DNA from 3 places in the Streptomyces sp. NPDC093591 genome. Region 2 is predicted to be linked to each of the others. Evidence: predicted binding sites of a transcription regulator. Region 2 holds the regulator's gene; each other region holds the start of a gene.
What was found. Region 2 encodes HspR, which represses chaperone genes until heat shock. Its sites were predicted from a motif close to TTGAGNNNNNNNNNCTCAA; they were not measured.

Region 1: a site for HspR is predicted at 7,457-7,475, ahead of lon (endopeptidase La). Genes of this name have one in related genera too.
Region 3: a site for HspR is predicted at 7,334-7,352, ahead of dnaK (molecular chaperone DnaK). Genes of this name have one in related genera too.

Annotation. Positions count from the first base shown of each region.
Region 1 covers NZ_JBIWIY010000006.1:239,874-249,469, reverse strand. The annotation lists gene ACIREI_RS15350 (nitrate- and nitrite sensing domain-containing protein) at 1-1,373, opposite strand, end outside; gene ACIREI_RS15345 (protein phosphatase 2C domain-containing protein) at 1,740-2,597, shown strand; gene ACIREI_RS15340 (DUF2690 domain-containing protein) at 2,752-3,306, shown strand; gene ACIREI_RS15335 (MarR family winged helix-turn-helix transcriptional regulator) at 3,361-3,855, opposite strand; gene ACIREI_RS15330 (lysozyme) at 4,096-4,935, shown strand; gene lon (endopeptidase La) at 5,020-7,434, opposite strand; gene ACIREI_RS15320 (GNAT family N-acetyltransferase) at 7,647-8,399, shown strand; partial or broken gene ACIREI_RS15315 (rhomboid-like protein) at 8,478-9,143, opposite strand; gene ACIREI_RS15310 (spermidine synthase) at 9,380-9,596, shown strand, end outside.
Region 2 covers NZ_JBIWIY010000009.1:57,372-66,967, forward strand. The annotation lists gene ACIREI_RS20160 (MraY family glycosyltransferase) at 45-1,109, shown strand; gene dnaK (molecular chaperone DnaK) at 1,204-3,051, shown strand; gene grpE (nucleotide exchange factor GrpE) at 3,051-3,698, shown strand; gene dnaJ (molecular chaperone DnaJ) at 3,741-4,922, shown strand; gene ACIREI_RS20180 (heat shock protein transcriptional repressor HspR) at 4,928-5,380, shown strand; gene ACIREI_RS20185 (NAD(P)H-binding protein) at 5,506-6,342, shown strand; gene ACIREI_RS20190 (hypothetical protein) at 6,630-7,142, opposite strand; gene ACIREI_RS20195 (hypothetical protein) at 7,328-7,852, opposite strand; gene ACIREI_RS20200 (PA14 domain-containing protein) at 7,925-9,596, opposite strand, start outside.
Region 3 covers NZ_JBIWIY010000008.1:80,851-90,446, forward strand. The annotation lists gene ACIREI_RS18305 (nitrate reductase subunit alpha) at 1-2,581, shown strand, start outside; gene narH (nitrate reductase subunit beta) at 2,581-4,203, shown strand; gene narJ (nitrate reductase molybdenum cofactor assembly chaperone) at 4,203-4,697, shown strand; gene narI (respiratory nitrate reductase subunit gamma) at 4,694-5,416, shown strand; gene dnaK (molecular chaperone DnaK) at 5,413-7,287, opposite strand; gene ACIREI_RS18330 (OsmC family protein) at 7,502-7,930, opposite strand; gene ACIREI_RS18335 (hypothetical protein) at 7,995-9,596, opposite strand, start outside.

The DNA of each region.
Region 1 (9,596 bases), on a different contig from region 2:
CGCTGGCCGACGAGGTGCTTGCGGTCGGACTCCAGGGTGGCGATGCGCTCGTGGAGGGCGACGGCGTGCGCGTGCAGGGCGTTGACGGAGTTGACGACCTGGGCGAACTCGTCCTTGCGGCCGGTGAACTTGACCGGCTCCTCGGCCGCCGGGACCTCGGCCTGGGCGAGCCGGGCGGAGCCAAGCCGCAGCACGGCGAGGGGCCGGGTGAGGCTGCGGGCCATGCCCGTGGCGACGCCCACGGCGAGCAGCATCAGCGCGCCGAGGATCGCGATGCGGATCTCCAGGGCGGTGACGTCGTCGTCGCGGAGCTGTTCGAGGGCCTTGGTGCGGCGGTCGTAGAGGGCTGACTCGACGCCGCGCATGGCGTCGACGCGGGCGGACAGGGCGGCCTCGGCACGCTGGGTGTTGGTGGCGAGGTCCCGGTCGGAGAGCGTGGCCTGGTCGGTGAGGGCGGTGAGGTACCGCTCGGCGGTGCTGATCTCGGGGCCGGTGACCGTGGAGTCGTACGAGGTGCGCGCGCTCTTGGGGGCGGTGTCGTGGAAGTCGGCGAGGGCGGCGTCGGAGCGCAGCCGGGCCTGCTGGGCGGCAGCGCTGAGGGTGGCGCGCTGCTTGGCGTCGGCGTCCGAGGAGGTCTTCCGGGTGGTCGCGATGCCGGTGATCGGGTCGATCACGGTCTCGGTGGTGGTCGGCACGCTGAGGGCGGCGAGCAGCAGCCCGCGGGCGGCGGCGGCCTGCTGTACGGCGGAGTCCAGCTCGGCGAGGGCGTAGGAGCCGGCGCCCGCGCGGGGCGGCATCTGCTCGGCCAGCTGCTCGGCGAGCCGGTGGAGTTCGGTGATGGTGACCGAGTAGGCCGCGTGCGCTTCCAGCGCGGTGCTCTTGCCGGTGAGCGCGGCCCTGCGCACGGTCGCGATGCCGTCGAGGTCGCCGCGCAGCGAGGCAGGCGTGTCGGTGTCGGCGCGCAGCTCCTCGACCTGGCGGTCGACACGGACGCCGCGCTGCTCGCTGGGCGCCTTCGACTTGGGCCGCCCGGCGGCGATGTACGAGGTGACCTCGTCGCGCTCGTCGGCGAGGGAGTGAGCGAGGGTGAGCGCGTCCTCGGTCTGCTCGGCAAGCGTCACCAGCCGCTGGGAGTCGTGCAGTTGCCCGGAGGCGGCGACGACCGAGGGGACGCCGGCGCCGGCTATGGCGGCGGCGACGACGGCCACGGCGACGATCAGCCGGTTCCGTACGTGGGTCGGGCGCCCCTTGCCCGCGGGTGTGACGTCGGTCGTCGTGCCGTTCGTGGAGCCGGACGTGGACTGCGCGCCCCCTGCGGAGGACGTCTGCTTGCCTGAGCGACGAGGCCGCATCTTCTGCACCGGTGCTCGCATTCCTGACTCGTGATACCCATGGGTCCGAGTGACGCTCCGTCAACTACCGTCGACTCTACGTACACTCGATGCGGTTCCCGACCCTCCCAGTGCCGGTGGGCAGCGGCCGCGCATCACCTGACCCGCCACCCGAAGGAGTGAACCCCGGAGGAGAGTTGGCGGGCAAGTTCCTCTGGCGCGTGCACACGCCTTGCACGGCGGGTCGGTTGGACGTCCGCGGCGGGCGATGGCAGTATTCGCCGCCACGCTCTGCCGGAGTGAACCATTCCACCCCAAATCAGGCGCCTGACCTGCATCGCCGCACCGATTCGGCGGCCGATGCGGCCCCTTGGCGAACCTTGTGAAGGCCTCGTGCAGACTGGCCGGATGCGAACAGAGCTTGTTTCGGAGCCCGGTGACCCGGTCCGCCCCAACGAGGACTTCGCGAGTGTCGCCGTTCCCGCTTCGGGACAGGGCGGCGCACTGGTGGTTCTGGATGGAGTGACCCCACCGAGGGGTGAGACGGGCTGTCTGCATTCCGTCCCCTGGTTCACCGCGCGACTCGGCGGAGCCCTGACCGAACTGACCGTTTCACTCCCTGATGTTCCCCTCGTCGACGCCTTGGCCCGCGCCATCGCACGTACCGCCGAGGCCCACGCCGAAACCTGTGACCTTTCTCACCCACGCACCCCACAGGCAACGGTGGTTCTGGCGCGGTGGTCGGCGCAGGCGGTGGAGTACCTGATCCTGTCGGACTCGGCCCTGCTGGTGGAGTCCCCGGACGGCGCGATCACGCCCTACCTGGACGACCGTCTGGCCCGCCTCCCCCGCGCCTCCCTGGCCACGGACGCCATGATCGACGCCCACATCCGCAACAAGGAGGGCGGCTTCTTCACGGCCGCCGCGGATCCGTCGGTGGCGGGGCGGGCGGTGACGGGGGTGCTGGACCGGGGGGATGTGCGGGCGCTGGCCGCGCTGACGGACGGGGCGACCCGGTGGGTGGAGAAGTTCCGGGAGGGCGACTGGGGGGATTGTTTCCGGCTCCTGCGGAAGGTGGGGGCGCGGGAGTTGGTGGAACGGGTGCGGGGGTTGGAGCGGGCGGACGCGGAGGAGCGTACGTATCTGGGGCGGAGCAAGACGCATGACGATGCGACGGTGGTGTTTGCGGAGTTGGCCTTCGGTACTGGTGGGCTCGCCGGTACTGTCCCCGCGGCCTTCGAGAGGACCGTCAACCTCGAAGAGTGAGCGCCCGCCGCCTGGATCCGGTGTCGTCGTGGGCCGACCCGGGGGCGCATGCGCGGGTGCCCTCATGCCCCTCGCGCCCCCTGCCGTGCGCCTTGTTCCTACGGCAACAGAAAGCCGATTCTGACCCTCCCGGCTCCGCATCAAGGTGACCCCCATGTCGACGAGCGAAACCGACAACACCTCCGTGTCCCCGTCCGAGCCCGGATCACCTGCGCCCCGGAACAGGCGCGGCCGGCGAAGCAACGCGACGGTGGTGGCGCTGACGGTGGCAGTCGCCAGTACCGTCGTGGCCTCCGTGGTGACCCCGCTCGGAGATCACCTGATGAAAGCCGTCCTCGGCGAGCCGACCTGCCCGGGGGAGGCCTGTGACGGCAAGAACCCGCAGAACCAGGGATGCGCGGAGGACGCGCAGAGCTTCAAGCCCGACACCGGCAACCCCGCGACTCTCTCCCTGCGCTACAGCAAGGACTGTCAGGCCGTGTGGGCGAAGATCGAGCGCGGCAGCCCCGGGGACCAGGTCCAGGTCAAGGCCGTCGGACGCGGCGAGCGCAACGCCGAGATCACCTACGGCGATGACCAGTTCACGCAGATGGTGGCGGTCGGGGACGGCGAGTTCCAGGTAACCGCCTGCGCCGTCCCGAAGGCCGGCGGGGACAGTACGTATGAGCACTACTGCATCCACGCGAGCGAAGCGACTGCTTGGCGGTGACCGTCGGGCGGGCCGGCTGCAGCCGTATCGGCCCATTGCCCGGTGACCGTCGCCCTACTTCTCCATCCCCCGGTTCAACTGATTCAGCAACCGAGCCAGCTCCGCCACCTCACCCCGATCCCAGTGGGACAGCTGCGCGACATACCGGGCCCGGCGGGCCTCCCGCACCTTCGCGACCCGGCCGCGCCCCTCCTCCGTGAGATGCACCAGCCAGGCCCGCCCGTCGGCGGGGTCCGGCTCGCGGGCGACCAGGCCCAGGTCCTCCAGGGCGCGCAGCTGGCGGGACATGGTGGCCTTGCCGACGCCGATGTACGCGGCGAGTTCCGTGGCCCGCATGCGGCCGGACTCGTCCAGCCGGACCAGCAGTCCGTACGCCGCGGACTCCAGGTCGGGATGGACCTGGCGGGCCATCTCGCCCTGCTTGGCCCTGGCGCGCCGGAAGAGGACCGTCAACTCGCGTTCCAGGTCGAGGAATTCGGGCTGGTCCATACCGCCACCGGACATGCCGGATGCGACTCTCCGCCCGTCGCTGTTTCCGTCTTCGTGCACGTCAGCCCCTGCCTCGATGTCCCGGTCCTGAGAATGTCCGTCACCCGCCGTCATTGCCGCAGCTCCGCCAGTATTTCGCAGGCGTAGACCAACGGCAGCCTCCGGACCCCCTTCCACCTGCCGAGGCCCTCACCCACCGCGGCCCGGACGGAGCCGCCCAGCGGTCCCCCATCACCCGACCGCAGTCACGCCCCCGGCCCGTTTTCCCACCGAGCGTCACCGAGCCGTGGGATGCACGCTATGCCCGTGCTCAGATCCGAATCGCTCCGCTCCCGGCACCCCCACCTCGCCGGGCTCCCGCTCGCCGCCGCCCTCTCCCTCCTCCTCGTCCTCCTCACCGCCCAGCCCTCTTCCGCATCCATCGACGACGACCCGCCGCGCGGCTCCGCCCACATGGGCATGGGCGTCGCAGCCCACGACGGGGTGCACGGCGGCCCCGTCAACACCCTGGCCACTCGGACGGAAGGCGTGGACGTCTCCAGCCACCAGGGCGACGTCGACTGGCCGAAGCTGTGGGGCAGCGGGGTCAAGTGGGCCTATGTGAAGGCCACCGAGGGGACGTACTACCGGAACCCCTACTTCGCCCAGCAGTACGACGGCTCCCACGACGTCGGCATGATCCGCGGGGCGTACCACTTCGCCACCCCGGACACCACCAATGGAGCAACCCAGGCCGACTATTTCATCGATCACGGCGGCGGCTGGTCCCGCGACAGCAGGACCTTGCCCGGCGTCCTCGACATCGAGTGGAATCCGTACGGAGACGCCTGCTACGGCAAGACACCGACCGCGATGGTCAGCTGGATCCGCGACTTCCTGAACCGGTACCGGGCCCGCACCGGCCGCGGCCCCGTCATCTACACGGCCACCAGCTGGTGGAAACAGTGCACCGGCAACCACAGCGGCTTCGCCTCCGTCAACCCGCTGTGGATCGCCCGGTACGCGACGGCGGTGGGCGAACTGCCGGCGGGCTGGAGGTACTACACGATGTGGCAGTACACGTCCTCCGGGCCGACCGTCGGTGACCACAACAGGTTCAACGGCGCGCTGGACCGCGTGAAGGCGTTGGCCAACGGCTAGTCCGACACGGCGACATGCGCCCCACGGCGAAGGCCCGGCCTCCCTCACGAGAGACCCGGGCCTTGCCTTTTCCGGTTACGTCCGTCACGCCGCGACCGGAACCTCCGGCGCCACGCCGCTGGTGGCCGGCGACAGCGCCAGCTCCAGGACCTGGCGGACGTCCGTCACGGCGTGGACGTCGAGCTTGTCCAGCACCTCGGCGGGGACGTCGTCCAGGTCGGGCTCGTTGCGCTTGGGGATGATCACGGTCGTGATGCCCGCCCGGTGGGCCGCCAGCAGCTTCTGCTTCACGCCGCCGATGGGCAGGACCCGCCCGGTCAGCGAGACCTCGCCCGTCATCGCCACGTCCGTGCGGACCAGCCGCCCGCTGAGCAGCGACGCCAGCGCCGTCGTCATCGTGATGCCCGCGCTCGGGCCGTCCTTGGGCACCGCGCCCGCCGGGAAGTGGATGTGCACGCCCCGGTCCTTCAGGTCGGCGACGGGCAGCTCCAGTTCGGCGCCGTGCGAGCGGAGGAAGGACAGGGCGATCTGTGCGCTCTCCTTCATCACGTCACCCAGTTGGCCCGTCAGGGTCAGGCCCGCCGCGCCCGTCTCCGCGTCCGCCAGCGACGCCTCGACGAACAGCACGTCGCCGCCCGCGCCGGTCACCGCGAGCCCGGTCGCCACGCCCGGCACGGCCGTACGGCGCTCCGCCGGGTCCTGGGCGGACTCGGGCACGTGGTGCGGCCGGCCGATCAGGCCGCGCAGGTCACCGTCCGCGATCGTGAACGGCAGCTTCCGCTCACCCAGTTCGTGCTGCGCCGCCACCTTGCGGAGCAGCCGCGCGATCGAGCGCTCCAGGTTGCGGACGCCCGCCTCGCGCGTGTACTCGCCGGCGAGCTTGCGCAGCGCGCTCTCGTCGAGCGTCACCTCGTCCTTCTCCAGGCCCGCCCGCTCCAGTTGGCGCGGGAGCAGGTGGTCGCGGGCGATGACGATCTTCTCGTCCTCGGTGTAGCCGTCGAGGCGGACCAGCTCCATACGGTCGAGCAGGGCCTCGGGGATGGCCTCCAGGACGTTGGCGGTGGCGAGGAAGACCACGTCCGACAGGTCCAGTTCCACTTCCAGGTAGTGGTCCCGGAAGGTGTGGTTCTGGGCCGGGTCCAGGACCTCCAGGAGCGCGGCCGCGGGGTCGCCGCGGAAGTCCGAGCCCACCTTGTCGATCTCGTCGAGGAGGACGACCGGGTTCATCGACCCGGCCTCCTTGATCGCGCGCACGATCCGGCCGGGCAGCGCGCCGACGTACGTACGGCGGTGGCCGCGGATCTCGGCCTCGTCGCGAACGCCGCCGAGGGCGACCCGGACGAACTTGCGGCCCATGGCGTGGGCGACGGACTCGCCGAGCGAGGTCTTGCCGACGCCGGGCGGGCCGACCAGGGCCAGTACGGCACCGCCGCGCCGGCCGCCGACGACCCCGAGGCCGCGGTCGGCACGGCGCTTGCGCACCGCGAGGTACTCGGTGATCCGCTCCTTCACGTCCTCCAGACCGGCGTGTTCGGCGTCCAGCACGCCCTTGGCGCCCTGGATGTCGTAGGCGTCCTCGGTGCGCTCGTTCCACGGCAGTTCGAGGACGGTGTCCAGCCACGTACGGATCCAGGAGCCCTCGGGCGACTGGTCGCTGGACCGCTCCAGCTTGTCGACCTCCTTGAGGGCCGCCTCGCGGACCTTCTCCGGCAGGTCGGCGGCCTCCACGCGGGCGCGGTAGTCGTCGGACTCCTCGCCCTCCTGCTCGCCGTTGAGCTCGCGCAGTTCCTTGCGGACGGCCTCCAGCTGGCGGCGCAGCAGGAATTCGCGCTGCTGCTTGTCGACGCCTTCCTGGACGTCCTTGGCGATGGTCTCGGCGACGTCCTGCTCGGCGAGGTGGTCGCGCAGGTGCCGGGTGGCGAGCTTGAGGCGGGCGACCGGGTCGGCGGTCTCCAGGAGTTCCACCTTCTGCTCGGTGGACAGGAAGGGCGAGTAACCGGAGTTGTCGGCCAGGGCCGAGACGTCGTCGATGGCCTGGACGCGGTCGACGACCTGCCAGGCGCCGCGCTTGCGCAGCCAGGCGGTGGCAAGGGCCTTGTATTCCTTGACCAGTTCGGTGACCTGTCCGGGCAGCGGCTCGGGCCCGCTCTCGTCGAGCCGCGTCCCCTCGACCCACAGTGCCGCACCCGGTCCGGTCGTCCCGGCGCCGATCCGCACCCGGCCGCGACCGCGGATCAGGGCGCCCGGGTCGCCGTCGGCCAGCCGGCCGACCTGCTCGACGGTGCCGAGCACACCGGTGCTCGCGTACGTGCCGTCGATGCGCGGCACCAGAAGCACTCGTGGCTTTCCGGGTTGCGAGCGGGCGGCCGCCTGCGCGGCCTCCACCGCGGCGCGCACATCTGCGTCGTTCAAGTCCAGCGGGACCACCATTCCGGGCAGCACGACCTCATCGTCGAGCGGCAGCACAGGCAGGGTGAGCGGTGTGGACGTCGAAGCCATGATCTCCCCTTCGGCAGTCAAGTTGAGTTATGCCGACTCAATGCACGGGGAGGCTGGAATGTTCCCAGGCCTTCGTTCGCTGTGAGCGATCACCGGCGCCACACACGGTGACCTCGGCTTTCGTGAATAAACGGTTGCCGGGGGCCGGTTCCTTCCCCCACCGTCTCCCCGTGACGGACACAGAGACCTTTCTCGCGGCCTACGACGACCAGATGCGCGGCGCGCCCCCGACCCCGCCCGCCGGGGTGACGTACGAACAGGACGGTCCCCTGCTGCGGATCGTCGGCGGTTTCCGCGGCCTCGTCAGCGGCCCGCGTTCGCTCGGTGTGGGCGGCGCGGAGCTCGCCCGGCTCATCGCCCGGCAGCGCGACTACTTCGCGGCGCGCGGCGAGGCGGTGGAGTGGAAGACCCGGTCCCACGACGACCCGGCCGACCTCACCGACCGGCTGCGCGGGGCCGGCTTCCTGCCCGAGGACGCAGAGACGGTCCTGGTGGGCCGGGCCGCCGACATGGCCGTACGGCAGCCCGTCCTGCCCGAGGGCGTGACGCTGCGGCGGGTCACGGCGGACGCGGACATGCGCCGTATCGCCTCGATGGAGTCGGTCGTGTGGGGCGAGGACCGGACCTGGCTCGCCGACGATCTCATCGGCCGGGTCGCGTCCGCCCCTGACGAGATCGCCGTGTACGTCGCCGAGGCGGACGGCCAGGTCGTCTGCGCGGCATGGCTGGTGTTCCGCGCGGGCACCGAGTTCGCGAGCCTGTGGGGCGGGTCAACGCTGGCCGAGTGGCGCGGCCAGGGCATCTACCGCGCGCTGGTCGCCACCCGCGCCGCCCTCGCCGTCGCGCGCGGGGTCGGCTATCTGCACGTGGACGCCTCCGACGACAGCGCGCCCATCCTGCGGCGGCTGGGCTTCGAGGCGGTGACGACGACCACGCCGTACGTGTGGTCGCCCGTGGCCGGCTGAACCCGGGGTGTACCAGCGGCGCACCGCCGGCCACAGCGCGATCCCGATGACCAGGGAGATCAGATGCCCCCAATTGGTCAGCGGATCCGTGAGATCCAGCAGGTCCTGGACCAGCATCCCGCCGAACAGCGCCAGCACCGGCCACCGCAGCCACGGCCGCAGCAGCCCGGCCAGCGCGCCGACGCTCGTGGCGACACCGAAGCTGATGCCGTAGTCGAGGCGGTGCAGCGAGCCGGCGGGAAGGTGGCCGGCCAGCACCGCGATCCCGACCGGGACCTCGGTCGCGAGGGTGGCCAGGACGTGCCCGAGCAGGAAGACGACGGCCGTGCGTACACCGCCGATGCGCCGCTCCAGCGCGGTGAGCACGAGCAGGAAGCCGAGCGTGTACGGCGTCAGGATCCCGCCCGCGATCCACAGCGCGCTGGCGATCAGCACCAGCACGGGCGTGTGCACGAGGTGCGCCACATCGGTGCTGGAGCCCTGGTGCAGGGCGTGGACGAGGGCGGGGTCGGCGTAGGTGGCGATCAGCGAGGTGACGGCCAGGACGGCGGCGTAGGCGCAGGTGAAGGGCGTTGCGGTGGGGGTGGGGAGCAGATGCCGGGGGCGGAGGGCCGGGGTGCGGGGTGCGGTGGCCGCGGCAGTCGCGCCGGCCTCGGTGACGCCGGCCGCCTCGGTCGCCTCCGTGATCTGCGGCGCCGGGGACGGCGCGGGAGCGGCGCTCAGTGGTCCGCGCTGGCGCGGCATCCCGTCCAGCAGCCCGGCCACCTCGGGCAGCCCCGCGTCGCCGGAAGGGCCGGTCACGGTTCGTTCCACGGTGAGGCGCTCCTTCCGTTTGCCCCACCCTCGGCCCGCCACCCACCCGTGTCTGTGACCGGCACCACACGCCAGCGGATTCTCAGCAACCTCTCAAGAAGGTCCCGGGGTCACCCACTGGTGGTATTTCCCTCGGCCGTCCCGGCCCGGCCTGCCAGGATGGCCGGATGCCCACTTCGTACGACACCCCTGAAGTCCTGGACCGTCGCGAAGGCCCGTACGGCGAGATCGTGTTGCGGCGGCACGGCGAACTGCTCCAGATCATCGCCAACGGCTGTTTTCTGATGGACACCTCCGACGGGCGCTCGGAGCGGCTGCTCGTCGACGCGGCGCTCGGCGCGCTGGGCGGCCGGCCGGAGCCGCACGTGCTGATCGGCGGGCTCG
Region 2 (9,596 bases):
TGTTATTCATCCCGAAATGGTATATACGGCACTAACCTAGCCCCGTGCTTTACGGGATCGCAGCAGCCACCACCTCTCTCCTCCTCGCCGCCTTCCTCGCGGCGCTGCTCCGGCTGCCCGCCCTGCGCCTCGGCATCGTCGACCGTCGTCGCCAGCGGCCGCTGCCGTTGCTCGGCGGTGCCGGTGTCGTGCTCGTGACCTGCCTGGTCGTCGCCGCGGGGGAGTGGACGGGCTTCGCCCCGCTGGGCCCCGAGATCGAGCGGCTGCTGATGGCCGCGGGCGCCGTCGCCCTGCTCGGGCTGGTCGCCGACGTGCGGCGGGTGAAGGCGCGGTTCCTGGCCTGCGGTACGGCCGTGGCGGCGGCCTGCGTGGTGCCGTACGGCGAGACGGGCTTCCTGCTGGGGGTGCCGGCCGTCGGCTGGATCGTGCTCGTCGCCGTCGGCTTCAAGGCGCTCGACCATGCGGACGGGCTGGCCGGCACCGTCGGGGTCGTCACCGCGTTCGGTGTCGGACTGCTGGCGGCGGCCGAGGTGATGGACGAACTGGCCGTGCTGCTGAGCGTGCTGGCCGCCGCCCTGACCGGTTTCCTCATGCATAACTGGCACCCCGCCCGGGTCGGGCTCGGGGCGTGCGGATCCCTGTTCATCGGGTTCGTGCTGGCGTCGACGGCCGTGATGACCCGTACCGGACACGACCCGGTGTCGAGCATGGGCGTGCTCTACGCGCTCACCGCGCTCGCCACCGCCGACGTCCTCCTGGTGGCGCTGTCCCGCCGGCTGGTCGGACGGCCGCTGCTGCGGGGCGGCCCCGACCATCTCGCCCACCGCCTGCGCCGGCTCGGCCTCACTCCGCCGGCCGCGACCGTCGTCCTGGGTGTGGCGGCCTTCTGCGGGGTACTCGTCGCCGTTCTCGTGCACATGGGATGGCTTGCCGAGTCGGGGGTGTTCTGGGTGGGGGCGGGGGCCCTCATCGCCGTCTTCGGACTGCTGCTCGTCAAGCCCTACGCGCCTCGGCGTCAACCCTCATTTCCCGTGGGGGGTGCTGTTCGGCCGCCCGCTCAAGCCACATCTACGCAGGTCGGAGCCCAGTTGCGTGTAAGGAACGGATAAGAGTTGAGTGGGGTCGACTCAGCTCTGTTGACCGGGCGGGGGCCGTCATGCACACTTGAGTCCGTTCCACTCAAGTCAGCTGGAGGAATCAACCATGGCACGTGCGGTCGGCATCGACCTGGGCACGACTAACTCCGTCGTCAGCGTTCTGGAGGGCGGCGAGCCCACCGTCATCACCAACGCCGAGGGCGCCAGGACCACGCCTTCCGTCGTCGCCTTCGCCAAGAACGGTGAGGTGCTCGTCGGCGAGGTCGCCAAGCGTCAGGCGGTCACGAACGTCGACCGGACCATCCGGTCCGTGAAGCGTCACATGGGCACCGACTGGAAGATGGAGCTCGACGGGAAGCCCTTCAACCCGCAGCAGATCTCCGCCTTCATCCTCCAGAAGCTGAAGCGGGACGCCGAGTCCTACCTGGGCGAGAAGGTGACCGACGCGGTCATCACCGTCCCGGCGTACTTCAACGACTCCGAGCGCCAGGCGACGAAGGAGGCCGGCGAGATCGCCGGTCTGAACGTCCTGCGCATCGTCAACGAGCCGACCGCGGCCGCGCTCGCGTACGGCCTCGACAAGGACGACCAGACGATCCTCGTCTTCGACCTCGGTGGCGGCACCTTCGACGTGTCCCTCCTGGAGATCGGCGACGGCGTCGTCGAGGTGAAGGCCACCAACGGTGACAACCACCTCGGTGGTGACGACTGGGACCAGCGCGTCGTCGACTACCTGGTGCAGCAGTTCAAGTCCGGCCACGGCGTGGACCTCGCCAAGGACAAGATGGCCCTCCAGCGCCTCCGTGAGGCCGCCGAGAAGGCCAAGATCGAGCTGTCCTCGTCCACCGAGACCTCGATCAACCTGCCGTACATCACCGCCTCCGCCGAGGGCCCGCTGCACCTGGACGAGAAGCTCACCCGGGCTCAGTTCCAGCAGCTGACCGCGGACCTTCTGGAGCGCTGCAAGACCCCGTTCTTCAACGTCATGAAGGACGCCGGCGTCTCCATCAACGAGATCGACCACGTCGTCCTCGTCGGTGGCTCCACCCGTATGCCCGCCGTCGCCGAACTCGTCCGCGAGCTGACCGGTGGCAAGGACGCCAACAAGGGCGTCAACCCGGACGAGGTCGTCGCCATCGGCGCCGCGCTGCAGGCCGGTGTCCTCAAGGGCGAGGTCAAGGACGTCCTGCTCCTCGACGTGACCCCGCTGTCCCTCGGTATCGAGACCAAGGGCGGCATCATGACCAAGCTCATCGAGCGCAACACCACGATCCCGACCAAGCGGTCCGAGATCTTCACCACGGCCGAGGACAACCAGCCGTCCGTGCAGATCCAGGTCTACCAGGGCGAGCGCGAGATCGCGGCGTACAACAAGAAGCTCGGAATGTTCGAGCTGACCGGTCTGCCGCCGGCCCCGCGTGGCGTCCCGCAGATCGAGGTCGCCTTCGACATCGACGCCAACGGCATCATGCACGTGACCGCGAAGGACCTGGGCACGGGCAAGGAGCAGAAGATGACCGTCACCGGTGGCTCCTCGCTGCCGAAGGAAGAGGTCAACCGGATGCGCGAAGAGGCCGAGAAGTACGCGGAGGAGGACCACGCCCGCCGCGAGGCCGCCGAGTCCCGCAACCAGGGCGAGCAGCTCGTCTACCAGACGGAGAAGTTCCTCAAGGACAACGAGGACAAGGTCCCCGGCGAGGTCAAGACCGAGGTCGAGGCCGCCGTCGAGGAGCTGAAGACCGCGCTCAAGGGCGAGGACACCGCCGAGATCCGCACCGCCACCGAGAAGGTCGCCGCGGTCTCCCAGAAGGTCGGCCAGGCCATGTACGCCGACGCCCAGGGCGCGCAGGCCGCCGGCGGTCCCGAGGGCGCCACGGCGGGCGGCAAGGCCGCCGACGACGACGTCGTGGACGCCGAGATCGTGGACGACGAGCGCAAGGACGGTGCCGCGTAATGACGGAGGAGACCCCGGGCTTCGAGGAGAAGCCCGACGTCCCCTCCGGCGCGACCCCTGACGACGCCGAGTCGAAGGCCGCCCCTCAGGAGGGGGCGGCCCCGGCCGGGGACGGAGCAGCAGACGCGGGCCTGGTGGCCCAGCTGGACCAGGTGCGTACGGCGCTCGGTGAGCGCACGGCGGACCTCCAGCGGCTCCAGGCCGAGTACCAGAACTACCGCCGCCGCGTGGAGCGCGACCGGATCACGGTCAAGGAGATCGCCATCGCGAACCTCCTGACCGAGCTCCTGCCCGTGCTCGACGACATCGGCCGCGCGCGGGAACACGGCGAACTCGTCGGCGGATTCAAGTCCGTCGGGGAGTCGCTGGAGACCGTCGCGGCGAAGATGGGCCTGCAGCAGTTCGGCAAGGAGGGCGAGCCCTTCGACCCGACGATCCACGAGGCCCTGATGCACAGTTACGCGCCGGACGTCACCGAGACGACCTGCGTCGCGATCCTCCAGCCGGGGTATCGCATCGGCGAGCGCACCATCCGCCCCGCGCGGGTGGCCGTCGCCGAGCCCCAGCCGGGCGCGCAGACGGTCAAGGCCGACGAGGCGGCCGAGGCGGGCGACGACAAGGAGAGCGGTGGCCCGGACGAGGGCTGACGTTGAATTGACGAGGGACTACGGGAAGGGGGTACGTCGAGGATGAGCACCAAGGACTTCATCGAGAAGGACTTCTACAAGGTCCTCGGCGTCCCCAAGGACGCCACCGAAGCCGAGATCAAGAAGGCGTACCGCAAGCTCGCTCGCGAGTACCACCCGGACGCCAACAAGGGCAACGCCAAGGCGGAGGAGCGCTTCAAGGAGATCTCCGAGGCGAACGACGTCCTCGGCGACCCCAAGAAGCGCAAGGAGTACGACGAGGCGCGCGCCCTCTTCGGCAACGGCGGCTTCCGCCCGGGGCCGGGCGGCGCGGGCGGCTCCTTCAACTTCGACCTGGGTGACCTCTTCGGAGGCGGCGCCCAGGGCGGGCAAGGGGGAGCCGGCGGCTTCGGCGGCGGACTCGGTGACGTCTTCGGGGGCCTGTTCAACCGCGGTGGCACGGGTACGACCCGTACCCAGCCCAGGCGCGGCCAGGACATTGACACCGAGGTCAGCCTCAGCTTCACCGAGGCGATCGAGGGGGCGACGGTCCCGCTGCGGATGTCCTCGCAGTCTCCCTGCAAGGCCTGCGCCGGCACCGGCGACAAGAACGGCACACCGCGGGTGTGCCCGACCTGCGTCGGCACCGGCCAGGTGGCGCGGGGTTCCGGTGGCGGCTTCTCCCTCACCGACCCGTGCCCGGACTGCAAGGGGCGCGGCCTGATGGCCGAGCACCCCTGCCTGGAGTGCAAGGGCAGCGGCCGGGCCAAGTCGTCCCGGACCATGCAGGTCCGCATCCCGGCCGGGGTCTCCGACGGCCAGCGCATCCGGCTGCGCGGAAAGGGCGCACCCGGTGAGCGCGGCGGCCCGGCGGGCGACCTGTACGTCACCGTGCACGTCGCCGCGCACCCGGTGTTCGGCCGCAAGGACGACAACCTCACGGTGACCGTCCCCGTGACCTTCACGGAGGCGGCCCTCGGCGGCGAGGTCAGGGTCCCCACCCTGGGCGGACCGCCGGTCACCCTGAAACTGCCGCCCGGCACCCCCAACGGCCGCACCATGCGGGCCCGGGGCAAGGGCGCGGTCCGCAAGGACGGCACCCGCGGCGACCTCCTGGTCACCGTCGAGGTGAGTGTTCCGAAGGACCTGACGGGGAAGGCTCGTGACGCACTGGAGGCGTATCGCGAGGCGACCGCGGGCGAGGACCCGCGGGCGGAGCTGTTCCAGGCCGCGAAGGGAGCATGAGTCAGATGGACGGTCGTCGACGCAACCCGTATGAACTGACCGAGGAAACCCCGGTCTACGTCATCTCGGTGGCGGCCCAGCTCTCCGGCCTGCACCCGCAGACGCTGCGCCAGTACGACCGTCTGGGCCTCGTGTCTCCGGACCGCACGGCCGGCCGGGGCCGCCGCTACTCGGCCCGCGACATCGAACTGCTGCGCACCGTCCAGCAGTTGTCGCAGGACGAGGGCATCAACCTGGCCGGCATCAAGCGCATCATCGAACTGGAGAACCAGGTCGCCGCGCTCCAGTCCCGGGTCGCCGAACTGCAGTCGGCCCTGGACGGCGCGGCGGCGGCGATGCAGCAGCGCGAGGCGGCGGTGCACGCGTCGTACCGTCGGGATCTGGTGCCGTATCAGGAGGTCCAGCAGACGAGTGCGCTGGTGGTGTGGCGGCCGAAGCGGCAGCAGTCGTCTGATTGACGGAGCGTCAACTCGGGCCCCTGGGCCCGCAGGTTCACGGATTCACCGGATCCACGGATTCACCGGAACCTGCGGGCCCAGGGCTTTTTGACCTCAAGCTCGGTTGAGGTCCTAACGTCACGCTCATGATTCTCGTGACCGGAGCCACCGGAAACATAGGCAGCGCCCTCTTGAAGGAACTCCGGGGGACGGGCGCGGGCGGACCGTTGAGAGGGCTCACCCGGGACGCCGCGCGGGCCGTGTTCCCCGCGGGGGTCGAGGCGGTCGAGGGCGATCTCGCCCGGGCGGCTTCACTGAAGCCGGCGCTGGACGGGGTGCGTTCCCTGTTCCTCGTCTCGCGCGTGGGCCCGGACGCGGAGATCCTCGACGCCGCCCTGCGGGCGGGGGTGGAGCATGTGGTGCTGGTGTCGTCCATCACCGTGCTGACCCATCCGCGCCTCGGCCCCGCCGCGGAGAACCTGGCTGTCGAGCGTCTGCTGCAGGACAGCGGTATGGCATGGACGATCCTGCGGCCGACGCAGTTCGCCTCGAACGCCTTGTGGTGGGCGGGGGCGATCCGCGGCGGCGAGACGATCCGTGTGCCCTATGCGGACATCGGCCTGCCCACGATCCACCCCGCGGACATCGCCTCGGTGGCCCGGGCGGCGCTGACCGAGCCCGGCCGTCGAGGACGGACGTACGCGCTGACCGGCCCGGAACGGATCACCGCCCGGCAGCAGGTCGAGACCCTCGCGGAACTATTGGGCCGGGAACTGCCGTTCACCGAGATCAGCCGGGCGGAGGCCCACCGTGACTTGGCCGCGTTCATGGGCGACGAGACCGCCGACGCGGTGCTCGATGTGACGGGCGGCGACGTCAACGACGAACTGCTCCTGGTGCGGGACACCGTTTCCCGGATCACCGGTGCCCCCGCCAGGACGTTCCGGCAGTGGGCGTCGGAGAACGCCGCCACTTTCCGCTGAGCTTCTGGTCGATGTGCAGGTCGTCGCGGCTGCGGGGGCGTGACGGCGGTGAGGAGGCCGCCTGCCTCGGGGAGCGCCCCAGGGCTGTACACCTCAGTGCGAATCCCCGCGCGTGCGGATGTAGCGCCAGCCGAAGTACAGCGTCGCCAGCGCTCCGCCGATCGCACCAGCCCAACACAGTGCGATTGCCCATAGGTCCTTGTTTTCCGTGAGCCATAGCAGGCTCACTACGACCAGCGCTATGGAGAGCGCGAATCGCTCTCCATAGCTCCAGTCATGGCGACCGGTCAGTCCCCGTTTGCTGTGCATGTGTAGGTCACGCCCCTCATTTTGATATCCGTCCAGCCTATCTTCGTGTTGAGGGGGGCGACATCAGTGCCGCCGCCACCGCCGCCACTGTCCTTCTTACGGCAGTAATAGCCGAGCGCATCGAGCTTCTTGAGATCGCTCATCGCGTGGTACTTCTTGTACGACGCGATCATGGCGGCCCGCCTTTGCGCAGGCGTGGCTTCCTTTGCCTTCGAGTACAAATAGCATCCAACGGCGGCACCGATTCCTGCCACCGACGCACCCTTGGCCAGCGCCTTGGCGAGACCTGCCGCGCCAGTGCCGATCCCCAGGATCGTGCAGATGTCATTGGCGTCGACGCGAACGTGTCCTGCCGTTGTCGCCCGCGCGACCGTTGCGGTCCTCTCGCCTTCCGGTGAAGCTGCATGTGCGGCGTTCGCGCCAATGCCGCAAAGCGTGCCGGTCATAGCGACGGAAATCGCGGCGGAAATTCCCTTGCTTCGTATGCTCACGAAGTCGATCCCCCATTTAATTCGCAATTACTGGTCAGGCAATTGCTTGATCAATTACGGGGGACGCTACCAGTGGTCACATGCCTACGCAATGGCGAACTTTGCTCGCAGGGAAACTCCTTAACGTTTCCTTACCGAGGCCTCACTTACCGGAAACGGCACGGTTGGAGACGGGCGGGGCCGGCCTAGGGAATCAGGTCGCCGATCGCATCGCCGACCAGCATCCACATCGGCTGGGCGCCCGTGCCGAACGCGGCGGCGAGGGCGTAGCCCAGGGCGGCATCCGTGGCGTCAGGCGCGGTGTCAGGCCCGGATTCCGGTCGCCACTCCGCCGTCACTGCCCCGTCGCCCTCGGAGCAGAAGTTCCCCAACCGCCGCCCGTCCCGCAGGAACTCGCTCCCCGGCAACGAGTCGGGCACCAGCCGCCAGACGTGGCCCGCATGCCGGACATCGACCCGGAACGAACGCCGGGTCAGCCGGCCCTTGGCGGGGCGCACGGAGGCTTCCTCGCCGTCGACGGTGAGGGTGAGCCGGCCGCCGTCCCGGGTACCGACGGGGATGTGGTCGTCGGTCTCGGTGCCGGCGGCACGGCTCAGCACGATCCGCGGTAGCGCCTCGCCCCCGACGACGACTTCGCCCCGCTCGGTGTCCAGACGGACGGTGAGCGGGCCGAACAGGCTGTCCTCGACGGGGGTTTCAGTCACGGTCATGCGGATGATCTTCGCAGGTGGGGCAGGGGGCAGGGGGGCAGGGGGGCAGGGGGCAGGGGGGGCAGGGGCAGGTCAGGCGGCGGGTGCGGTGACCGTCCAGTCGCCCGCGGGCACGGACTCGGTGCCGTCGGCCTGCACACCGGTCACCCAGTAGTAGGACGTGGTGCCGCGCCGCGCGCCCGTGTCGGAGTACGTGAAGGCACCGGCCGGAAGTTCGGCGATCTTCTCGTACGCCGAGGAGGCCGGGTTCCACCGGTAGACGCGGAAGCTCTCCGCGGGGTCGGTGGACTCCTCCTCGCCCGCGCCGAGCCCGGACCACTCGAGGCGGTTGCCCTCGTCGCCCTCCGCGCCCGTGGCCGTCAGGCGCAGCGGTGAGCCCTCGGGCGTCGCCACGCTCGGCGTCATGTCGAGTTCGGTGACCCGCACGGCCTGGATCGGGTCGTCGCTCCACTTGTTGGCGGAGTTGCCCTCGTCGTCCACGGCGTCGACGAAGAAGCAGACCTCGTCACCGTCGGGGAGCGTGGTGTAGGCGTAGGAGGTCTTGTCGGGGGAGACGTAGTCCACCAGGCTCGCGGCGCAGACCTGTTCGCCCTCGTCGCCCCACAGCTCGCCCCAGTGGATCGTGTAGTGCCGCAGATCCCCGGCCGGGCTCTTGTCCCAGTCCAGCTGGAAGCCGTACTCGGTCGGCGTGACGTTCAGCCCGGTGACCAGCGGCGGCGGGTCGTTGTCCCAGATCTTGCCCCGCTGGGGCTCGGTCAGGGCGGACTCGTTGCCCGCCGCGTCGACGGCCGAAAGCCGGTAGTAGTACACGGTGCTCTCGACGGCCGAGGTGTCCAGGTAGGACAGCTGGTCCGTGCTCGCGACCTCGGCGTACGTGCCGTTCTGGCTCGCCGCCCGGAAGACGCGGTACGTCGCCGCGTCCGCGACCTTGTCCCAGCCGACCAGCAGTCCGCCCGTACCCCCGGTCGGGGTCACCTCGCCCGTCGCGCTCGTGATGGTGGGCACGCCCGGTGCGGTCCGGTCGGCGGTGGTGACGGCCTGGTCCGCGGTACCGGTCGAGACGTTGCCGGCCTTGTCGTAGGCGCGGACCTCGTAGTAGTAGACGTCGCCGGTGACCGGGAGGGTGGCGTCGGTGTACGTGGTCGTGGCGGTGGTGGTGGTCGCAAGAGGCGTGCCGGGGAAGGCGGTCCCCTTGAGGCGGCGGAAGACGCGGTAGCCCGCGAGGTCCATCTCCTTGTTCTTCGCCCAGGTGAGCTTGGCCTTGCCGGTCGTGGCGTCGTACGACACCGACGTTCCGGTCGGAGTCAGGGGCTTGACCGTGTCGACGGACGCCGAAGTGCGCGGCGTGTAGCCGAACTTGACCTTCGCGCTTCCGGTCCAGTTGGCGAAGTCGATGCGCAGGGTGTGCTTGCCGGAGGGAATGGTGACGTTGACGGTCTTGCTCACCGTCGTCGACACGTTCTTCCACAGGTCGATCTTGCGGACACCGTCCAGGTAGACGCGGATGCCGTCCTGTGCGGAGGCGGCGAAGGAGAACGGTCCGCCGGAGCCGAAGTCCCGTGTCACGGTCCAGCGGACGGAGAAGTTGTCCTTCGGCAGACCGGTGACGGGAACCCCGCTCCAGCTCTGGTCGATGGCGCTGTCGCAGTCCGTTTTCTTCGCGGTGCCCGAAAGGGTCGTATTCGCGAAGAACTGCCGCTTGAAGACGGGTGAGGTGCAGGTCACGGCGGCGGACGCGGGGGTC
Region 3 (9,596 bases), on a different contig from region 2:
TTCGCAACTGGGCCAGGGCGGCGGGAGCGCCGAGTGGAAGACGGTCGTACTCGACGAGGTGACGGGCCGCGCGGTCGCCCCGAACGGCTCTCTGGGCTTCCGCTGGTCCGAGTCGGGCGAGGGCAGCTGGAATCTCGAACTCGGCGAGATGCGCCCGCGGTTGAGCCTGTACGGCAGTGAGGTCGCCGCGGGTGTGGAGGTGCTGCTGCCGCGCTTCGACACCGAGGGCGGACCGCACGGGCAGGGACGCGGGGACGTCGTACGGCGGGGTGTCCCGGCGACCAAGCTCGGCGGCGCCCACGGGCCCCTGGTCACGACGGTCTTCGACCTGCTGCTCGCCCAGTACGGGGTGGGGCGGCCGGGGCTGCCGGGCCGCTGGCCGGTGTCGTACGACGACGCCGACGCACCCGGCACGCCCGCCTGGCAGGAGGCGCACACCTCCGTCCCGGCGGCCAAGTGCATACGGATCGCGAGGGAGTTCGCGCGGACCGCCGAGCGGTCGAAGGGCCGCTGCATGATCCTGATGGGCGCCGGCACCAACCACTGGTTCCACTCCGAGACGATCTACCGCGCGTTCCTCGCCCTGCTCCAGCTCACCGGCTGTCAGGGCCGCAACGGCGGCGGCTGGGCGCACTACGTGGGCCAGGAGAAGTGCCGTCCGGTGACCGGCTGGGCGACGCTCGCGGCGGCGTCGGACTGGTCGCGGCCGCCGCGCCAGATGATCGGCACGGCGTACTGGTTCCTCAACACCGACCAGTGGCGCTACGACGGGTTCACGGCCGATGTGCTGGCCTCGCCGCTCGGTCAGGGCCGGTTGCGGGGGATGACGGGCGCGGACTGTCTGGCGCTGTCGGCGCGTGCGGGGTGGATGCCGTCGTATCCGACCTTCGACCGCAATCCGCTGGACCTGGGCGAGGTGTTCGGCGATCCGGTGGCGCGGGTGGTGGCCGAATTGCGAGCGGGGACCTTGAAGTTCGCCTGCGAGGACCCGGACGCTCCGGAGAACTGGCCGCGGGTGCTGACACTGTGGCGGGCCAACCTGCTGGGCTCGTCGGCGAAGGGCGCGGAGTACTTCACCCGGCACCTGCTGGGCACCCACTCGTCCCTCCGCGCGGAGGAGGCCGCCGAGGACGTACGGCCGCGGGATGTGACCTGGCGCGACGAGGCGCCCGAGGGCAAGCTCGATCTGCTGCTGTCGCTGGACTTCCGGCAGACGTCGTCCACACTGCTGTCGGACGTCGTCCTGCCCGCCGCGACCTGGTACGAGAAACACGACCTGTCCAGCACGGACATGCATCCCTATGTGCACTCCTTCACCCCGGCCGTGGATCCGCCGTGGCAGGCGCGCACCGACTTCGACACGTTCAAGGCGCTGGCCGAGCGGCTGAGTGAGCTCGCCGTCGACCATCTGGGCGTGCGCAAGGACCTGGTGGCCACTGCGCTCCAGCACGACACCCCGGGCGAGATCGCCCAGCCGGGCGGGGTCGTCCGGGACTGGAAGCGCGGCGAGTGCGACCCCGTGCCGGGGAAGACCATGCCGAACCTGACCGTCGTGGAGCGCGACTACACGGCGATCGGCGCCAGGTTCGCCTCGCTCGGCCCGCTGGTGGAGGAGCTCGGCCTGCCGGCCAAGGGCATCACGCTGCAGCCGGACGAGGAGGTCGAGGACCTCCGGCGGCTGAACGGCGTGACACCCGACGGCCGCCCCTTGCTGGATACGGCCGTGAAGGCGGCGAACACCGTCCTCGTCCTCTCCGGCACCACCAACGGCCGCCTCGCCACCCAGGGTTTCCGCACCCTTCAGACCCGTACCGGGCAGGAGATGGCGCATCTGGCGGCCGAGCACGAGGGCAAGCGGGTCACGTACGCGGACACCCAGGCCGCGCCCGTGCCGGTGATCACCTCGCCGGAGTGGTCGGGCAGCGAGTCGGGCGGGCGGCGCTACACCGCCTTCACCCTCAACACCGAGCACCTCAAGCCCTGGCACACCCTCACCGGCCGCCAGCACTTCTTCCTGGACCACGACTGGATCCACGAGCTGGGCGAGGCGCTCCCCGTCTACCGGCCGCCGCTGGACATGAACAGACTCTTCGGCGAACCGCGCCTCGGCCCGGACGGGCAGCGGGAGGTGACGGTGCGTTACCTCACGCCGCACAACAAGTGGTCCATCCACTCCGAGTACCAGGACAACCTCTTCATGCTGGCCCTCTCCCGCGGCGGCCAGAACATCTGGATGTCCCCGCAGGACGCCGACGCGATCGGCGTCGTGGACAACGACTGGGTCGAGGCGGCCAACCGCAACGGCGTGGTCGTCGCCCGGGCCGTCGTCTCGCACCGTATGCCGCCCGGCACCGTCTACATGCACCACGCGCAGGAACGCACCGTCGCCGTCCCGAAGACGGAGGCCACCGGCAGGCGCGGCGGCATCCACAACTCGCTCACCCGGCTGATCCTCAAGCCGTCCCATCTCATCGGCGGCTACGCCCAGTTGTCCTGGGCGTTCAACTACCTGGGCCCGACGGGCAACCAGCGCGACGAGGTGACGGTGATCCGCCGCCGCAGCCAGGAGGTCGAGTACTGATGCGTCCGATGGCCCAGATAGCGATGGTGATGAACCTCGACAAGTGCATCGGCTGCCACACCTGCTCGGTCACCTGCAAACAGGCGTGGACCAACCGGCAGGGCATGGAGTACGTCTGGTTCAACAACGTCGAGACCCGCCCCGGCCAGGGTTACCCGCGCCGCTACGAGGACCAGGAACGCTGGCGCGGCGGCTGGGAGCTGAACCGGCGCGGCGCGCTGAAACTGAAGGCGGGCGGGCGGCTGCGCAAGCTCGCCGGGATCTTCTCCAACCCCGAACTCCCGGAGATCAAGGACTACTACGAGCCCTGGACGTACGACTACAAGAACCTCACCGACGCCCCGCTGGGCGACGACTTCCCGGTCGCGCAGCCGCTGTCGCAGCTCGACGGCAAGCCGATGAAGATCGAGTGGTCGTCGAACTGGGACGACAACCTGGCGGGCGCCCCGGCGCACGGCGACCTGGACCCCATGGTCGAGCGGGCGCGCCAACACGCCTCGGACAAGGTGCGGTTCGAGTTCGAGCAGACCTTCATGTTCTATCTGCCGCGCATCTGCGAGCACTGCCTCAACCCGTCCTGCGTGGCCTCGTGCCCGTCCGGCGCGATGTACAAGCGGGCGGAGGACGGCATCGTCCTCGTCGACCAGGATCGGTGCCGGGGCTGGCGGATGTGCGTGACGGGATGCCCGTACAAGAAGGTGTACTTCAACCATCGCACCGGCAAGGCCGAGAAGTGCACGCTGTGCTATCCGCGCGTCGAGGTCGGTCTGCCGACGGTCTGCTCGGAGACGTGCGTGGGCCGGCTGCGCTACCTGGGGGTGGTGCTCTACGACGCCGACAGGGTGGCGGCCGCCGCCTCGGTGCGCAGCGAACGCGACCTGTACGAGGCGCAGTTGGGCGTCTTCCTCGACCCCGAGGACAGCGCGGTGCGGCGGGCGTGCGAGGAGGCGGGGATCCCCTACGACTGGCTGGAGGCCGCCCGTCGTTCCCCCGTGCACGCGCTGATCAGCAAGTACCGGGTGGCGCTTCCGCTGCATCCGGAGTACCGGACGATGCCGATGGTCTGGTACATCCCGCCGCTCTCCCCGGTGGTGGACGCGCTGTCGGAGACCGGGCACGACGGTGAGGACGCGGGCAACCTGTTCGGCGCGATCGACAGCCTGCGCATCCCGCTGGAGTACCTGGCGGAGTTGTTCACGGCCGGTGACGTCGGCCCGGTCCGGTCCTCGCTGGAGAAGCTGGCCGCGATGCGCTCCCACATGCGGGCGGTCAACCTCGGCGAGGAGCCGGATCCCTCAGTGCCGGCCGCCGTGGGCATGGGGGTCTACGAGATCGAGCAGATGTACCGGCTGCTGGCCATCGCCAAGTACGAGGACCGGTACGTGATCCCGACGGCCGCCGTCGGGGACGCCCGGCGGCTGGAGGAGTCGGCGCTCCCGCAAGGGTGCAGCCTGGACTACGACGGCGGGCCCGGGATGGGCGGGGACGGCCCCTTCGGCCGGGACTCGGGCCGCAAGCTGCTGCCGCTGATGCCGGTGGAGAACTTCCACCTCCTGCGCGGACGACAGACCGCGGACGACCCGGCGCACACCACCCCCACAGCCGACTCCGAGGAGGCCTGATGCCGTCCTTCGAGGTGCTCTACCAGGCGGCCGCGCTCTGCCTGACCTACCCCGACGACGACTTCCGCGCCCGTCTGCCGCTGCTGCGCGAAGCCGCCCCGCAACTGCGCGAGTTCACCGACCACGCGAAGGTCACGCCCCCGCAGGAGCTGGCCGCCCACTACGTCCAGGTCTTCGACTTCGAGAACCGCCACAGCCTGTACCTGAGCTGGTGGCGCGACGGGGACACCCGGCGGCGCGGCATGTCGCTGGTCCGGTTCAAGGACGTCTACCGCGCCCACGGACTGGAGTGCACCGGCGAGGAGCTGCCCGACTTCCTGCCCGCGGTACTGGAGTTCACGGCTCGCACCGGCAACACCGATCTCCTGCTGGAACACCGGGACGCCCTGGAAGAGCTCCGCTCCCGGCTCACGGACTTCGGCACACCGTACGCGTCCGTCCTGGACGCCGTGTGCGCCACCCTTCCGACCGCACAGACGGGGGCAGGCCCATGACCACACTCCTGTGGGGCGTCCTGCCCTACGTCACCTTCGCCCTGCTCGTCGCCGGCCTGGTCTGGCGTCACCGCTACGACCGGTTCGGCTGGACGACCCGCTCGTCCCAGGTGTACGAGTCGAAGCTCCTGAACATCGCCTCGCCCGCCTTCCACTACGGCATCCTGTTCGTGCTGGTCGGCCACGTCGTCGGTCTGTTCGTCCCCGAGTCGTGGACGGACGCCGCCGGCGTGAGCGAGCGCACCTACCACCTGTTCTCCCTCTACGGCGGCACGGCGGCCGGCGTCGTCACCGTCGGCGGTATCGCGCTGCTGGTCTACCGCCGCCGCACCCGGGCCCCGGTGTTCCGCGCGACCACCGCCAACGACAAGCTCATGTACGTCGTGCTGGTCGCGGCGATCGTGCTGGGCATGGCCGCCAAGCTGTCCCACGCCTCCGGCGACGGCTACGACTACCGCCAGTCCATCGCGCCCTGGGCCCGGAGCCTGTTCGCTCTGCGGCCGGACACCGGCCTGATGGCGGGTGTGCCGGTGCTGTACCAGGTGCACGCGGTGTTCGGCATGGTGCTGATCGCACTGGTGCCGTACACCCGGCTGGTCCACATGTTCAGTGCACCGGTGCAGTACCTGTTCCGGCCGTATGTGGTGTACCGCAGCCGCGACCCCGAGCAGCTGGGGCCGCGGCCGGAGCGGCGCGGCTGGGAGCGGGCCGGGTCCTAGGCCGCTCCGCCCTTCTGCTCCTTGTCGTCGTCCACGATCTCGGCGTCGACCACGCCCTCGTCGTCCTGCGGTGAGGTCTGCTCCGTGCCCGGGCCGGCGGCGCTGTCCGCCGGGGTCTGCTGGGTCTGGGCGTACATCGCCTGGCCCATCTTCTGGCTGACCGAGGCGAGCTTGTCGATGCCCGTGCGCAGGGCGCTCGTCTCGGCGTTCTGCTCCAGTTGCCGCTTCAGTTCCGTGACCGCCGACTCGACCTCCGACCTGGTGTCCGCCGGGACCTTGTCCTCGTTGTCGCGGAGGAACTTCTCGGTCTGGTAGACGAGTTGCTCGGCCTGGTTCCGCGTCTCCGCCGCCTCGCGTCGTTTGCGGTCCTCCTCGGCGTACTGTTCGGCCTCCCGCATCATGCGGTCGATGTCGTCCTTCGGGAGTGCCGAGCCGCCCGTCACCGTCATCTTCTGCTCGCGGCCCGTCGCGAGGTCCTTGGCGGAGACGTGCATGATCCCGTTGGCGTCGATGTCGAAGGCGACCTCGATCTGCGGCACCCCGCGCGGGGCGGGCGGCAGGCCCGTGAGGTCGAAGACGCCGAGCTTCTTGTTGTACGCGGCGATCTCGCGTTCGCCCTGGTAGACCTGGATGCCGACCGAGGGCTGGTTGTCGGTGGCGGTGGTGAAGATCTCCGAACGCCGGGTGGGGATCGTCGTGTTGCGTTCGATGAGCTTGGTCATGATGCCGCCCTTGGTCTCGATGCCGAGGGACAGCGGGGTGACGTCGAGCAGCAGGACGTCCTTGACGTCGCCGCGGATGACGCCCGCCTGGAGGGCGGCGCCGACGGCCACGACCTCGTCGGGGTTGACGCCCTTGTGCGGGTCCTTGCCCGTGAGTTCCTTCACCAGGTCGGTGACGGCGGGCATGCGGGTGGAGCCGCCGACGAGGATGACGTGGTCGACCGCCGAGAGCTTGATGTTCGCGTCCTTGACGGCCTGGTGGAAGGGGGTCTTGCAGCGGTCGAGGAGGTCGGCGGTGAGCTCCTGGAACTGGGCGCGGGTCATCTTCTCGTCGAGGTGCAGGGGGCCCTCGGCGGAGGCGGTGATGTAGGGCAGGTTGATCGTCGTCTCGGAGGAGCTGGACAGCTCGATCTTGGCCTTCTCGGCCCCCTCGCGTAGCCGCTGCAGCGCCATCTTGTCGTTGCCGAGGTCGATGCCGTACTGCCCCTTGAACTTCTTCACCAGGTGCTCGACGATCCGCTGGTCCCAGTCGTCGCCGCCCAGGTGCGTGTCACCGTTGGTGGCCTTCACCTCGATGACGCCGTCGCCGATCTCCAGCAGCGAGACGTCGAAGGTGCCGCCGCCGAGGTCGAAGACCAGCACCGTCTGTTCCTCGCCCCGGTCGAGGCCGTAGGCGAGGGCGGCGGCCGTGGGCTCGTTGATGATCCTGAGGACCTTCAGGCCCGCGATCTCCCCGGCCTCCTTGGTGGCCTGCCGCTGGGCGTCGTCGAAGTACGCGGGCACGGTGATCACCGCGTCGGTGACGTCCTCGCCAAGATAGGACTCGGCGTCCCGCTTCAGCTTCTGCAGCACCCGGGCCGACAGCTCCTGCGCACGGTAGCGGGTGCCGTCGATGTCACCCTGGTCCGGGAAGCGCCAGCTCCCGTCGCCCATGTACCGCTTCACGGAGCGGGCGGTGCGCTCGACGTTCGTCACCGCCTGCCGTTTGGCCACCTCACCCACGAGGACCTCGCCGTTCTTGGCGAAGGCCACGACCGACGGTGTGGTCCTGGCCCCCTCCGCGTTGGCGACGACCGTGGGCTCACCGCCCTCCAGGACGGCCACCACCGAGTTCGTGGTCCCGAGATCGATCCCGACCGCGCGTGCCATCGCTGTCCCCTTCCGCCAGGGCGCCCCTTGAACTCCAGCACAAAACTTGAGTGGGTTCTTGTCAATGGGACGGGTGACCGTGGGGACGAGTACCAAACGGGAGCTGAGCACCCGCTCAGCCCTCTCGGTTTGTGGGCGGGGCCGGCCCGCAGGGCCGCCCCCGTCCAGGGGCGCGGGGCTGTAACTCTCCGCGGCACCCTCGTAGGCGAACCCGCTACGCCAACTTCGCCGACAGCGTGATCGTCGTCCCCGTCAACGCCTGACTGACCGGGCAGTTCTTCTTCGCATCCTCCGCCGCGGCGACGAAGCCCTCCTCGTCGAGGCCGGGAACCGTCCCCTCGACGGTGAGGTGAATCCCGGTGATCCCCTCCCCCGGCTGGAAGCTCACGTCGGCCGAGGTGACGAGCTTGGTGGGCGGGGTGCCCGCACCCGCGAGGGCGTGCGAGAGCGCCATGGAGAAGCAGCTGGAGTGCGCGGCGGCGATCAGCTCCTCCGGGCTGGTCTTGCCGTTGGCCTCCTGGGAGCGCGAGGCCCACGTGACCGGCTGGGCGGCGATGGCACCGGAGGAGTCGAAGTTGACGACACCGTTGCCCTCGAGCAGGTTGCCTTCCCAGACGGTGTGTGCGGAGCGCGTGGTAGCCACGATTCTTCCTTTCGCATGGGGCCCGTTTCCTGGGTCCGTGTCCCCCATACGATCACACTCCGGCTCACTGCACCCGGAAGACCGGCCCACGCGGGGTGAACGGCAGGCGACGACCCTGGGGGATCAGGTACGCGTGCTCGCGCCGCACCCGCAACACGTCGCACCACCCGTCCGTGATGACCAGGACGGGCGCGCCCGGCGGGAAGTCGTCCGCGCGCTGCAGCAGGTCGATCCCGGGCTGCAGGACCGTACCACCCCTGCCGTGCACCCGCACCCGCCCGGCGATCTCCGTCACCGGCACATACCCGGCGTCGTACGGAGCCGCGTCGCAGAACACGACCCGCGCCGCCGGTACGTCCCGGGCCGCCGCGTAGGAGGCGATGGCGCCCAGCGCCTTGCCGAGCAGGACGGCTCCCATGGAGCCGGAGGTGTCCAGGACCACGCCGAAGGTGCAGCGGGCGATCTCCTCGGGCGGGAACCAGCGGCCCGCGCGCGGGATGTCGGGCGTCGACGACTGGCGGCGCGAGGGACGGGCGTACGACCGCACCGGCTCGGGGCGCGGGACGAACTCGTCGAACCAGCGGGCCAGTCGGGCGTCCCAGGGCAGCGGCGGATGGCTGAGCGCGCGGATCTCCTGGACCAGGCCGCCGGGCAGGAAGCCGCGCTCCTGCTGCTGGTGCAGATCCAGGCCGTGCGTCAGGCCCCGGCGGTAGAACTCGTCGAGGTCGACATAGTCGCCGGGAGAGCCCAGCGGGGCACCGAGCACATCGCCTACGCCCTTGCCGCGCAGGGTGGCCAGGCGGCGCATCCGGCGCAGGTCGCCGGCGATCCGGTCGTACACCTCCTCGGCGGACAGGCCGCTGAACTGCGCGTCGTACAGCAGTCCTTGGGGCATCTCGCCGACCTGCATCTCGCGCAGCCAGCCGTTGATGACGTAGTCGCAGGCGACGTTGAACAGGTACGGGTCGCGGGCGCCGCAGCGGTCGCCGTGGCGCAGGGCGGCGTGCAGCATCTCGTGGGCGAGGATGAACCGCCATTCCTCGGCCTCGAAGGTCCGCAGCGGGTTGATGTAGATCTCGCCGGCCTCGGCGTTGACCGCGGCGACGGAGATGCCGTGCGCGCGGGCGAGTTCGGCGTCGGCGACCAGCTTGATGCCGGCCGCGATGCCGCCCAGCAGCGGGTAGGAGGAGATGAACCACTCCAGTGCCCACTGCCACGGCCGCTTCTTGACCGGTTCGCCGTCCATGGAGTCGCGTCGGCCGCCCGCCATGTCCATCGCGGTGGACACGGTGCGGGTCAGCGCGGTGGCGAAGGCCAGTTGGTGGTCGGGGGGCTGGTTGTACCAGCCCCGCCATTCCACGAGCAGCTGGTCGGGCTCGGCGCCGGCGGTACCGCAGCGCTCGTACGCGGCCGGGAGCCCGTGGAGTCGCCAGTGCGCGGCGAGCCGCTCCTCGTCGCCGTCCGGGTACGAGAGGGGCTGATCGTCCGGGGCGCGGCCGATCGGGAACGACAGCAGGAAGCGGTTGACGACCACGCAGCGCGCCGCGAGGTCGTACCGGTCGGGCTGCTCGCGCTCCCCCTTCGCCGCCGGGACATGGCCGAAGCCGAGGTGGAGGACGGCGTGCCCGATCGACCAGGCCCATACGGCGGGATCGGCGACGCGGGT